Regions from separate parts of the Glutamicibacter sp. AOP38-B1-38 genome, predicted to be linked through region 1. Evidence: riboswitches for the same ligand, from Rfam matches in the RefSeq annotation. Region 1 holds a riboswitch; each other region holds the start of a gene.

Region 1 (3,013 bases):
TCCCTGCACCATTTTCCCCGCGAATGACCAACGCTTGGCCGGCGCGCAGCCGCAAGTTGATTTCGGCCGTGCGCACCGCCTGCGGATGGCGCGCCGCGCGCAAGTTCACCGCCGCGAGCAGTTCCGCTCCCTCGCGTGAGTGGAGAGGTTCGGTGTGCGGAACGTAGCCGGGAATCCAAATGCCCGCCCTGGCTAATTCACGGCGAATCTTTTCATTCTCAAAGAGCGCCCGCGGCTCGAGGTCATGGGCGATCCCTCCGCCAGGGGCAAGGACGAGTACGCGGTCTACGTGTTCTGCCCAGGCCTGCAAGCGATGTTCCACCACAAGCAGTGTCGCACCGGTGGCATTGGCGGCGGCAATCACCGCATCACGCAGCGGCGCGATCCCCGACGGGTCAATGTTTGCGGTGGGTTCGTCCAGGAGCATCAGACCGGGGCCCATAGCAAGAATCCCGGCCAAGGCCAGCCGCTGCTTCTGGCCACCGGAGAGTTCCTGGGTGCGGTGCGACAAATCCAGATTCCCAAGTCCTACCGCGCGAAGCACCTCGGGGATTCGCGCGCGGATCAGTTCCGGAGCCATTCCAAGATTCTCCGCACCGAAGGCGACATCGTCGCCGACCCGGCTCTGCACGATCTGTGTTTCGGGGTCTTGCTGCATCAACCCGACCGGGAAGCTGCGGGCAAAGGCATCCCGTCGCTGAATCTGCAGTTTGCCAGTGGCCTGCTGCCGTTCGTCGATCTCCAGAACTCCAGCCAAGGCGTGCAAGAGCGTTGATTTACCGGCGCCAGATGCGCCTAGCAGCAGGACCTTCTGCCCGGCGGGAATATGCAGGTCCAGTCCGCTAAGCGCCGGCAATGGACGTTCGGCATGGTGCCAGCCAAAGTTGTCGGCCGTGATCTCAAAGCCGCCACCGCCGAGGTGCCCGGGGGTGGCTTCGGTAGTCGAAGAACTCAATTCAGGCACTGCGCAGCGAACCTTCAAGGTGTGCCGAACGGCTAGCCAATGCTCCCAGAGCACCGGTCTTCGCCAGAGCACGGGTTGCCAACCACGAGAGAAGTCCGGCAATAACTAGGCCGGAAATGCCCATGGCAACTACGTGGAACAGCTTCATCGCCTCGGTGTACTCAGCGAAGTAACCCAGCAGGTAGGCTTCGCCGATTCCGCCGAAAATTCCCGACATGAATCCCGCAAGCAGTGCCACCGGCAGGTTCCACCGGCGGTACCTCACTGCGGCAAAGACCACCTCGGCTCCGAGCCCCTGGATCAGGCCGGAGAACAGCACCGCTAATCCCCATTGGGAACCTAGCAAGGCTGAGATGACGGCGGCGAGGATCTCGCAATACAGCGCGGCACCGGGTTTCCGGATAATCAACGCACCGAGCACCGCGGGAAAAAGCCACATGCCAGATACGAAGGCGCTTGCCGGTGGGAAAGCCACGAAAGCAAGGCTGACCAATCCGTATCCGGCGTTCCAAGCCCAAAAGATAACGCCCGAGGCGACCGCGATTACCGAGGCCACAACGATGTCGACCACGCGCCAGCTGGCACGGTTAGTTGCTGGTGCAACGTTCATAAGGTTTGTCCTCCTATGTAAGGAGGGGAGATGCACGGACCGGTGGGCGTTTAATCGCGCGCCATGATCCGCATCCGAGATGCTCGACTTCCTTCGCCGGTACTAGCCGGGGCAGGTTCGAGGGTCTGCGATCTATCGCACTCTCAGCGTCTTGCACCGCGAACGGCATGACGCTCCCCTGTCGGAATGATTACTGCTCAACCACCATACCGCAGGTATGCTGGGCTACAGAACGAAACCTTACGACGCGAATGCGAGGTCCTCATGAACTCAGTGCAGAAGCTTGTTACCCTTGGAATTTCAATGGGAGCGGGAATGCTTGGAAGCCGACTGGTCGACAAGGTCTGGAAAGGCTTCACCGGAAACGACGCGCCACGTCACGGCAAGGAAGCAGCCGCGGAAGCGAGTATGCGCCAGGCTTTGGGGTTCGCCATTTTCTCCGCCGTGGTCGCATCGATTATCCAGGTGCTGGCTGATCGCGGCACCAACAAGGCCATGAAGAAGTTCAGCAAGTAACATTGCCGAATTCCTTTGGTGGGGCAGGCCATTTGGCCTGCCCCACCAAAGTTTAACCAGCAGCTAGGTGCTCTCGGGCTCGTCGTTCTGTGCAGGTTTCGCTGGCGGCACCGCTGCGGTGGTTCCGGTCGTCTGCGAATGATTGCTAATGACCTGTTTTAGTTCATCAACATGCAAGGTTTCTTTCGCCACGTGCTTCGTGCGATATCCGGCGCGGCCAATCATGTGCGCCGATACCGGGGCAGTCAGCAGCTGCAATCCCCAGGCCAAAGCAAAGACCGGGATCAGTCCCCAGCTGCGCAAGTGGATGATGAGTCCGGCGAAGAGCAGCAGGAAGCCCAATACTTGTGGTTTGGTGGCCGCGTGCATGCGTGAAAGCAGATCCGGGAAGGTAATTAAACCGATTCCGGCGATCAGCGACATCAGGGAACCAAGTACCAGCAAGAGCGCAGCGAGTGCTTCTAAGAACGTGTCCATTAGGCGTTCCTCTGATCCGATACGAACCGCGAGACGGTAACCGAGCCGATGAATCCCAAGGTGCAGGCAACCACCGTGAACAGCAGGTAATCGGTGTGCCGGTTCAGCGCCATGTCTAGGCACAGCGCACTGGAAATGATCAACAGCATGACGTCGAGAGCGAGCACCCGGTCAAGAATCGAGGGGCCCTTGAAAACCCGCCACAGGCAAGCGATAGAGGCCAGCGCCAGCATCACTCCGCCAATCCATACAGCTATTTCAATCATTTCTTGGGCTTCCTGCTGGAGAAATCCGGACCGCATTCATTCTTGATCGCCTCGTATTCATCGGGGCTTCCGATGGCCATGATCAACCGGCGTTCAATGTCGTGGATATTCGCTCGCGCCTTTTCCACATCCGCATCGCTATTCACATCGAGATAGTGCAGGTACAAGGTGGAACTGCTG
Region 2 (3,013 bases), on a different contig from region 1:
CCACCGCTTTCAAGGAACTGCCGGCTTTTCTCAGCCATCCCGGCCAATGCAGCCTGTGCCTCGGCGGATCCATATTCATCCCGAATGTCTTGGGAGATCCGCATGGAGCAGAATTTCGGGCCACACATTGAGCAGAAGTGCGCGGTCTTCGCTGGTTCCGCCGGCAACGTCTCGTCGTGGAACTCCTGCGCCGTAACGGGGTCCAGTGAAAGGGAGAACTGGTCATTCCAGCGGAATTCGAAGCGCGCCTTGCTCAGCGCATCATCCCGCGCCGTGGCGCCCGGGTGGCCCTTGGCGAGATCCGCCGCGTGCGCCGCAATCTTATAGGTGATCACCCCGGTCTTCACATCATCCCGGTTGGGCAGGCCCAGGTGCTCTTTGGGCGTGACGTAGCAGAGCATCGCGGTGCCATAGCGGGCGATTTCGGTCGCGCCGATTGCGCTGGTGATGTGGTCATATCCCGGAGCGATATCGGTGACCAGCGGGCCGAGCGTGTAAAACGGCGCCCCGTCGCAAAGCTCCTGCTGGCGTTCCACATTCTCGCGCACCAGATGGAAAGGGATATGCCCGGGGCCTTCGACCATCACCTGAACATCATATTTCCAGGCACGCTTGGTCAACTCCGCCAAGGTATCCAGCTCGGCGAACTGGGCCGCATCATTCGCGTCCGCAATGGAGCCTGGACGCAGCCCGTCGCCCAGGGAGAATGCGACATCGTAACGAGAGAAAATCTCGCAGAGTTCGTCAAAGTGGGTGTAAAGGAAATTCTCCTGATGATGCGCAAGGCACCAACCGGCCATAATCGACCCGCCGCGGGAGACCATTCCGGTGACCCGGTTGGCGGTCAGCGGGATGTAGCGCAGCAGCACACCTGCATGAATGGTCATGTAGTCCACGCCCTGCTCGCACTGTTCGATGACCGTGTCGCGGAAGATCTCCCAGGTCAGTTCGTTCGCTTCGCCGTTGACCTTTTCTAGTGCTTGGTAGATCGGGACGGTGCCGATGGGAACCGGCGAGTTGCGGATGATCCATTCACGGGTGGTGTGGATATCGTCGCCGGTGGAAAGGTCCATCACCGTGTCGGCACCCCATTTGGTAGCCCACTGGAGTTTGGAGACTTCCTCGGCGATCGAGCTGGTCACCGCCGAGTTGCCGATGTTCGCGTTGATTTTTACCAAGAAGGCCTTGCCGATGATCATCGGTTCGGATTCCGGATGGTTGATGTTCACCGGAAGGATTGCCCGGCCGGCCGCTAGCTCGCTGCGCACCAGCTCGACATCGCATTCTTCGCGCAGGGCCACATAGCGCATTTCCGGGGTGATGACCCCTTGCCGTGCGTAGTGCATCTGGGTGACCCGAGTCCCGGGTGCCGAACGCAACGGTGGTGCCGAGCGCCCGGCCCATTCGGCGCTCGCCGTGCCGCGGCGGACCGCGGATCTGCCATCATCGTGCAAGTTGCGCTCACGCCCGGCATAGGTCTCGACATCTCCACGCTCACGAATCCACGACTCTCGAAATGGTTTCAGCCCCGTGGTCGGGTCGCTCCCCGGGCCGCTGGTGCGGTACACCTGCAGCGGTTCGTTCGGCTCGCCGTTGGGGGCATCTGCCAGCTGGATCTGCGTGACAGGAACCGAAATTCCCACAGACTCACGGTAGGCAAGGGTGTGGGCAGAGTGCTGTTCAAATTGTTCCACTGTGGGAAACTCACTTCCTTCGCCGGCATTACCCGGACAGGTTCAACGGTCGCGGACGGCGTTAGCCCGATCTCAGCCCCTGCGAGGGCACCCGTGTGGTCTCAAACAAGGTATCACGACTGGCAACGTGGACTTGCAAGGAAGACGAGAAACTTTAAAGTGAAAGGCTCCCGTTGGGCAATATCCAACGGGAGCCTTACGATCATCACTCGCACCTTCAAGGAGGTGTCTACGACATTACCCGGGGTTTCTATGTCAAAGCTGAGCATAAACTCGGCAATTCCGAAGAGCCGGGGTGACTACTTGTTCAGGCTGAGTTCCTGCGACGCGTCGACTTCGATCGCCCTCTTCTTCGCGGCGCTGGGAATGCAGGCCGCCAAGATGGCCGCGACCACGGAAATGCCAGCTCCAAGTATCAGCGCCGCGCGGAATCCGGATTCTGACGGTAGTGAAGCTCCGCCGAAATCGGTGGTCATCTGGGCCAGCACCAGGCCGATGACCGCGGCGCCGGTGGTCGTGCCCAGCGAACGCATCAGCGTGTTAAAGCCATTGGCCGCAGCCGTTTCGCTGCGGGGGACTGCGCCCATGATGATCGCCGGCATGGCGCCGTAGGCCAGAGCCACACCACCGTTGATGACGAGGCTGGTGAGCATCAGGCTCCACGCGCTACCCATGCCGAGCAGGGTCAGGCAGTAGCCGACGGCGATGACCGAAACGCCAAGTACCAGCGTGAACTTCGGGCCTCGTGCGTCGGAAAGCCGCCCGCCGACAGGGGAGAGCACCAGCATCATCAGGCCGCCTGGAGCCATCCAGAGGCCGGCTGCGAGAATCGACTGGCCCAAGCCATAGCCGGTCTGCGACGGCAGCTGCAGGATCTGTGGCATGACCAGCATGCTGGCGTACATTCCGAAGCCGACGAAAATCGAGGCGATATTTGTCAGCAGCACGCGCGGAATAACAGCGGTGCGCAGGTCAACCAGCGGATCCTTGGTCCGTGTTTCCCAAATGCCCCAGAGCAACAGCGTGAGGGCGGCCATTCCGAACAGGCCCAGCGTCAGCGGTGCCGCCCAGCCCCAAGAGGAGCCCTTGGAGACGGCAAGCATGAGCGAGATCAGGCCAATGCCCAGCCCAATGGCGCCCAGCCAGTCGAAGCGCTGTCCGGCGGCGCCGGCCGGCAGGGCAGGAATGAGTTTCCAGATGGCGACAACTACCAGCAGCGTGACTACCGCGCTGCCGTAGAACAGGGCGCGCCAGTTGGCGAAATCAATGACGGCGGCGGAAATCGGCATGCCGATGGCGCCACCGACGCCCAGCGTGGC
Region 3 (3,013 bases), on a different contig from region 1:
GTTGGAGCCTCGGCGCTGCATTACAAGGCCTCGTGGCTTATGTCGCTGGATCGCACCATGTATCAACCCTGGCAAAACACCGCTAACGTGGCCATGCTCATCACCTTCATCGCCATGGCATTGTGGAAGCCACCGGAAAATTTTGCCAGAACCACTAGCCCAAAGCCTGCCTCCTCCTTTTTGCGGATGCGCGAAAATTTGTTTGCCATTGGATTCCTCACCACCGCGCTCACACTCATCGCACTGGCCTGCTCCTCCTCGCTTGTGCAGACCGAGTACGCGGACAATGCGCGCCCCGGTGAGAATGCCCCGCAGGCAATTGTGTCGCTCCTGGTGGTAGCCCTCTTGTTCTTGGTGCTCAATGCCGGGTTCCTGGGCTACCTGCACCTGAAGTCCAGGGGAACCCATTCACTGGCTCGGCACAGCGCAGACCTGCCGCGCTATGTCTATGTGCTCGCCGGACTCTTGCTCATCGGCGCCACATACCTGCTGATCAATCCACCATTCGAATATTTTTGGGGTCTAGTTCCGGTCAAACCGGTCTTTGCGCTGGGTGCGCTCCTCGCGTTGCTTGCCGCTACCGCCTGCCACATCTGGTGGGTTCGGCGTGCGGCCTTGCCTTGGGATGTCACCGTGGAGCAAGAAATTTGGTATCGCCAGGTTCACGAACTACGCGCCATCCGTGTAGTCACCGCGGCGGCCGTCGCCATGCTGGCCTGGGGTTACGAGGCAGGTCCCTACGTTTCGGCCGTGGGGATCATCGTCTTCTGCTGCCCGGCAGTGATCATTTTGGCCCGCCCAGAAGCTAGGGTGCCGCAGCGCGTATGAGCCAACATATTTTCGTGGACCTGGACGCGGCGGTTCCGCCCTATGAACAGATCCGCACGCAAATCTCTTCGCTGATTTCCTTGGGCGAGCTGCCGGCGGGAAGCAAGCTGCCTACGGTGCGGGCACTGGCCACCGATTTGGGGGTCGCTTCCGGGACGGTGGCCCGCGCTTACAAGGAACTCGAGGCCATCGGACTGGTTTCCTCCCGGCGGCGTGCCGGAACGGTGGTGAACGCCGGAGCCGATATGGAGAAATCCTCCGGTGATCTGGTTCAAGCGGTGGATCGGGTGTGGGAGCTGGCCCGAGCTCAGGGAATCGACGAGGCCACCGTCAGGGCGCTGGTGCAACGCCGGGCGCGGCAATAATTTGTTCTTCCGCGGCTTTGGTGAGTACGCTCTAGCCAGTGACACGGGGTGTCGGATTCACCGACTGAGATGAGACCCGTCGAACCTGAACTAGTTCAAACTAGCGGAGGGATGTCGCATGACCCTGACTTCCGTTGCCCGGAATTACCGGCAACAATCCCCTTTGGTGTTTTGCCTGACCAATACCGTGGTCACCAACTTCACCGCGAATGCGCTGCTGGCCTCCGGGGCGGCTCCGGCCATGACCGACCTGCCCGGCGAAGCCGGGCCATTTGCCGCGGTGGCCTCCGCGGTCCTGGTGAACCTGGGCACCCCGAGCACCGAACAGCTGCGCGCCATGGACGAAGCGGTTCACGGTGCGAACCAGGCCGGCACCCCCTGGGTGCTGGACCCGGTGGCCGTGGGCGCATTGCCGGTGCGCACTGACTTCGCGCGAAAAATCGTGACCCAGCGCCCCACCCTGATCCGCGGCAATGCCTCGGAAATTCTGGCGCTGGCCGGGCGGAGCTCGACCGGGCGCGGAGTGGACGCGCAGGACACCGTGCACGCGGCCATCGAGGCCGGACGCCAGTTGGCCGCCGAATATGGTTCGGTGGTCGCGATCTCCGGGGCGGCCGATGCGATCATCGATGCCAAACGCACCACGCTGGTGCACAGCAACGGGATCGGCTTGACCGGGATTACCGGCGGCGGCTGCGCCCTGGGTGCAATCTGCGCCGGAATGCTCGCGGTGAGCGAAGACCCGTTCGACGCGGCGATCGCAGCCCACGGCCTGTACGGACTGGCCGCCGAAAAGGCCCTGGCCATCGGCCGCGGTCCGGGAAGTTTCGCCGCGGCCTTCCTCGACGAACTCTCGCTGCTGGACCCCGAGGAATTGCACAACCTGCGCCTTGAGGAGGCAAATAATGCGTGATCTGGGAATCTACCTGGTAGCCAACACCGAAAGCTGCCAGCCGCGCAGCACCTTGGAAGTCATCGAAGGTGCGGTGGCCGCGGGTGTGCAATGGGTGCAGCTGCGGGCCAAGAACGAGACCGCCCGCGAATTCTTCGAACTTACCTGCGCGGCGGCAGAACTCACCGCCGGCAAGGCCGAACTGCTGGTCAACGACCGCATCGACGTATTCCTCGCGGCACGGGCAGCGGGTGCCGCGGTCACCGGCATCCACATCGGGCAGAAGGATATTGCGGTGCGCTACGCCCGCGAAATCATCGGCGAGGGGATTATCGGGCTCAGCGCTTCCACCGATGAACAGCTGACCGGGGCCAACGCCGACGCGAAATACCTCGATTACCTGGGGGTCGGGGCGATCCGCGCGACGCCCACGAAGAAGGACCATCCCACCCCGCTGGGCATCGATGGATTCCTGCGGGCCAAGCGGCTCACCGAGCTGCCCGCCGTGGCCATCGGCTCGCTGACCGCCGCGGATGCCGCGGCGCTGCGCGACGGCGGGGCCGCCGGCATGGCGGTGGTCCGCGCGATCTGCGCCGCCGAGGATCCGCAGGCGGCCAGCGCCGAACTGCTGGACCGCTGGGAAGGTGCCAAATGAGCCTCAACATTCTTTCCATTGCCGGCTCCGACCCCTCGGGAGGCGCGGGCATCCAGGCGGATCTGAAGGCCATCGGCGCCAACGGCGGCTACGGCATGGCCGTGATCACCGCGCTCACCGCGCAGAACACCCTAGGGGTGGATGCGGTGCAGGCCGTCGACGCGGAATTCGTGGCCAAGCAGCTGGAATCGGTGTCCGCAGATGTGCGCATCGACGCGATCAAGATCGGCATGCTGGCCGATCCGCAGATCATCGCCGCGGTGTCCCGATGGC
Region 4 (3,013 bases), on a different contig from region 1:
ACTTAGAACCAGCACCAGCAAAGAGTGGGACCGGGCAACCGGTCCCACTTTTTGTCTTTCCGTTCCGCTGCGGCCCCGAGGAAATTCAGTCTCCCGCTGGTTCTGCGCGAAGCGCCAGCGGACTGATCGGCGGGATGGGATCGGTGGGCAACCGCGCATAGTTCAACACATCGATCCGCTGGCCATCGATCAGGAACTTGCCGCGTTCGCGTCCTTCGAGAATGAACCCGCAACGCTCGGCGACCTTTTTCGAGGCCGGATTGTTCACGCGTAAACCCAACTCCAGACGCTGCAAACGGTAGCTGGAGAATAGCTCCGCCGAGAGGGCGGCCAACGCCCGGCTGCTCAGCCCGCGGCCCCGATGCTCTGCGTGCAGCCAATACCAGACCCAGGCGCTCAGATTTGTTTCATCGATGGATCCGCACACCAGGCCAACGAGCGCAGAATTCTCGACGACGGCCAATGGCACCTGCCGGGCGGGGTCCTTGAGCAGCATTCGGACATAGGTTTCGGCCTCGGCAAGCGTACTCACCTCACCTTGCCGGGCCATATCCGGATTCGAGAGGAAGGCCGCTAAGACGTGCGGTGCATCCGTTGCGCGAAGCGGACGCAGAGATGCCGTCGTTTCGCTCACAGCGCCGAGCCGCCCGCCGCCGATCTGGGAGGAGGCGGCTTGGGCGGTGCCTTGATGGAAAAGCAATTGCCAGCCCTGGGCCGAGCGAACCCAGAGCGAGGTGCGCTGGCTTGGATTCTCCGGCTTGGTTCGCCACCGCAGCATCAGCAGCGAATCGCTGAGTCTGCGCACGCGCGGATCATGCACTTCGTCCCTAGACGATTCAACGACTGGTTCGGTGCACAGCTGCTCGATAATTTGCGCGCGGGAATAGCACCTGCCCGAGGCGCCAACCTCTTCGAAATCTTCGTGGAGCAGTCGCAATAAGGCCTGCCGATCCTGGCGGACGATGGGAGACAGGAGTTGCCGTTCGCCATCTATGACAACTTGTGCCTGCCGATGTTCGGTAGATAAATCCTCCGGACCACTGAATTCGCTCATGCCAACGAGTAAAACACAGGCAGAACCACACGGTGAAGTCATGAAGTTCGCCAAAGCGCGCCGAGGCATGCTTATAATCCAAGTACTCCGCGGGAGCCCAACAGTGAGATTGGGCTGAGAGGGCCTTGTGCCGACCGCTACACCTGATGCGGGTCATGCCGCCGTAGGAAGGAAATGCCTTCGTGCATATAGTCATTGTCGGCGCCGGAATCATCGGGCTTGCCACGGCCTTCGAACTGCGCGCCCGCGGGGCCGAAATCACATTAGTAGATCCTGCGCCTGGTATGGGCGCCAGCCACGCAGCGGCAGGAATGCTCGCACCGACAGCCGAAACCACCTGGGGCCAGGGCGCACTGCACCGCCTGATGGCCACCTCGGCCAAGGAATACCCCGCATTCATTGACCGCGTGGAAGACTCCATCGGCAACAAACCTGCGTACGTAGAAAACTCTACGCTGGTCGTCGCCGCGGAAACCGCGGATATGGACGCACTGCTTGCGCTCATGGAGCTCCAAGCCTCATTGGGGTTCAGCGCCGAACGGCTGCTGGGCAGCGCGGCCCGCAAACTCGAGCCGGCACTTGCCACCAGCATCGCCGGCGCCGTTCTCTGCGCCGAAGACCAGCAGCTGGACCCGCGGTCCCTGCTGCGCATCCTGATCGATGAGCTTGACCGGTCGATCGTGCGCGAAACGGCGGTGCGGCTGCTGCACCAGGGGTCACGGACCAGTGGGGTGATTACCTCAACCGGGCAAGAAATCCAGGGCGATCAGGTACTGCTTGCCAACGGGTTGGGCACGCTCGAAGGTGCGCCAGCTCTGCCCTTGCGCCCGGTCTACGGAGACATCCTCAGGCTCCAAGGTCCGCTGGGCGCGCCGCTGATCAAGCACACCGTGCGCGGAATCGTGCATCGGCAACCGGTCTACCTGGTGCCACGCACCGATGGAAGCCTCGTACTCGGTGCGTCGAGCCGCGAGGACGGCCAAGAGCAGGTGAACGTGGGAGAAATGCACGCCCTGCTGGACAATGCGCGCAGGCTCGTGCCGGGCATCGTCGACACCACCTTGAACGAGGCGATCGTGCGGGCCAGACCGGCAACACCCGATGACCGGCCGCTGATCGGACGCGTGGACGAGGGACTGGTGGTCTCCACCGGTTATTCGCGCCACGGGGTGCTGCTGACCCCGCTCGGCGCACGGCTGGGGACCGAGCTGCTGCTCGGGGACCCGGTGGATGCGCAAGAGCTGACCAGCGTTTCACTCGACAGGTTTGGCGCGCAACTCGCCAACAGCACACCATTCTAGGAGCCAGAGAAGATGCAACAGATCGAATTTTTCCTCAACACCGAGGCGGCCACCGTGCCGGCGGGAAGCACCGTGCGCGAGCTGCTCGCGGCGCACTTGGGCAAGAGCATCGGAACGGACGGGCGGGCCAGCGACGGGTCGCGTTTAGGCGTGGCCGTGGCCGTGGACTCGGCGGTTGTCCCGCGCAGCGGCTGGCATGATTTCGAGCTGAAGCCCGGCCACCGGGTTGAACTGGTCACCGCGGCTCAGGGAGGCTGAAGATGGAAGAGCTAACATTTGAAACCGATGGCTTCGAGGTCGCCGGGGAACGCTTCGACTCCCGGCTGATTCTCGGCACCGGCGGGGCGACCTCGATGCATACCCTCGAGCAGGCCCTGCGGGTTTCGGGCACCGCGCTGACCACCGTCGCCATACGCCATTTCGCCGCGGCCGGTTCCGGATCTGTGTACGAGCTTCTGGCGCGCAACGGGGTGCGCCCGCTGCCCAATACCGCCGGATGCTTCACCGCGCGAGATGCGGTGCTCACCGCCCAGCTGGCGCGCGAAGCGTTGGAAACCGACTGGATCAAGCTCGAGGTGATCGCCGATGAGCATACGCTGCTGCCGGATCCCATCGAATTGTTCGCCGCGGCTGAAGAACTCGTCGCCGACGGTTTTAA

What was found. Region 1 has a riboswitch for thiamine pyrophosphate ahead of ACT3TP_RS06885 (ECF transporter S component). Riboswitches for the same ligand answer to the same signal wherever they lie in the genome.
Region 2: it holds a riboswitch for thiamine pyrophosphate, as region 1 does, so the genes downstream of both, thiC (phosphomethylpyrimidine synthase ThiC) here and ACT3TP_RS06885 (ECF transporter S component) in region 1, are expected to answer to the same signal.
Region 3: it holds a riboswitch for thiamine pyrophosphate, as region 1 does, so the genes downstream of both, thiM (hydroxyethylthiazole kinase) here and ACT3TP_RS06885 (ECF transporter S component) in region 1, are expected to answer to the same signal.
Region 4: it holds a riboswitch for thiamine pyrophosphate, as region 1 does, so the genes downstream of both, thiO (glycine oxidase ThiO) here and ACT3TP_RS06885 (ECF transporter S component) in region 1, are expected to answer to the same signal.

The regions. Positions count from the first base shown of each region.
Region 1 is NZ_JBQSWU010000009.1:17,905-20,917, forward strand. Features, by position in the region: gene ACT3TP_RS06880 (ATP-binding cassette domain-containing protein) at 1-955, opposite strand, end outside; gene ACT3TP_RS06885 (ECF transporter S component) at 957-1,574, opposite strand; TPP riboswitch at 1,646-1,764, opposite strand; gene ACT3TP_RS06890 (DUF4235 domain-containing protein) at 1,839-2,090, shown strand; gene mnhG (monovalent cation/H(+) antiporter subunit G) at 2,154-2,567, opposite strand; gene ACT3TP_RS06900 (monovalent cation/H+ antiporter complex subunit F) at 2,567-2,833, opposite strand; gene ACT3TP_RS06905 (Na+/H+ antiporter subunit E) at 2,830-3,013, opposite strand, start outside.
Region 2 is NZ_JBQSWU010000025.1:37,449-40,461, forward strand. Features, by position in the region: gene thiC (phosphomethylpyrimidine synthase ThiC) at 1-1,694, opposite strand, end outside; TPP riboswitch at 1,692-1,799, opposite strand; gene ACT3TP_RS14365 (MFS transporter) at 1,994-3,013, opposite strand, start outside.
Region 3 is NZ_JBQSWU010000017.1:51,485-54,497, reverse strand. Features, by position in the region: gene ACT3TP_RS11455 (hypothetical protein) at 1-828, shown strand, start outside; gene ACT3TP_RS11450 (GntR family transcriptional regulator) at 825-1,193, shown strand; TPP riboswitch at 1,228-1,322, shown strand; gene thiM (hydroxyethylthiazole kinase) at 1,312-2,106, shown strand; gene thiE (thiamine phosphate synthase) at 2,099-2,740, shown strand; gene thiD (bifunctional hydroxymethylpyrimidine kinase/phosphomethylpyrimidine kinase) at 2,737-3,013, shown strand, end outside.
Region 4 is NZ_JBQSWU010000001.1:6,806-9,818, forward strand. Features, by position in the region: gene ACT3TP_RS00040 (GNAT family N-acetyltransferase) at 86-1,054, opposite strand; TPP riboswitch at 1,134-1,241, shown strand; gene thiO (glycine oxidase ThiO) at 1,237-2,355, shown strand; gene thiS (sulfur carrier protein ThiS) at 2,368-2,613, shown strand; gene ACT3TP_RS00055 (thiazole synthase) at 2,616-3,013, shown strand, end outside.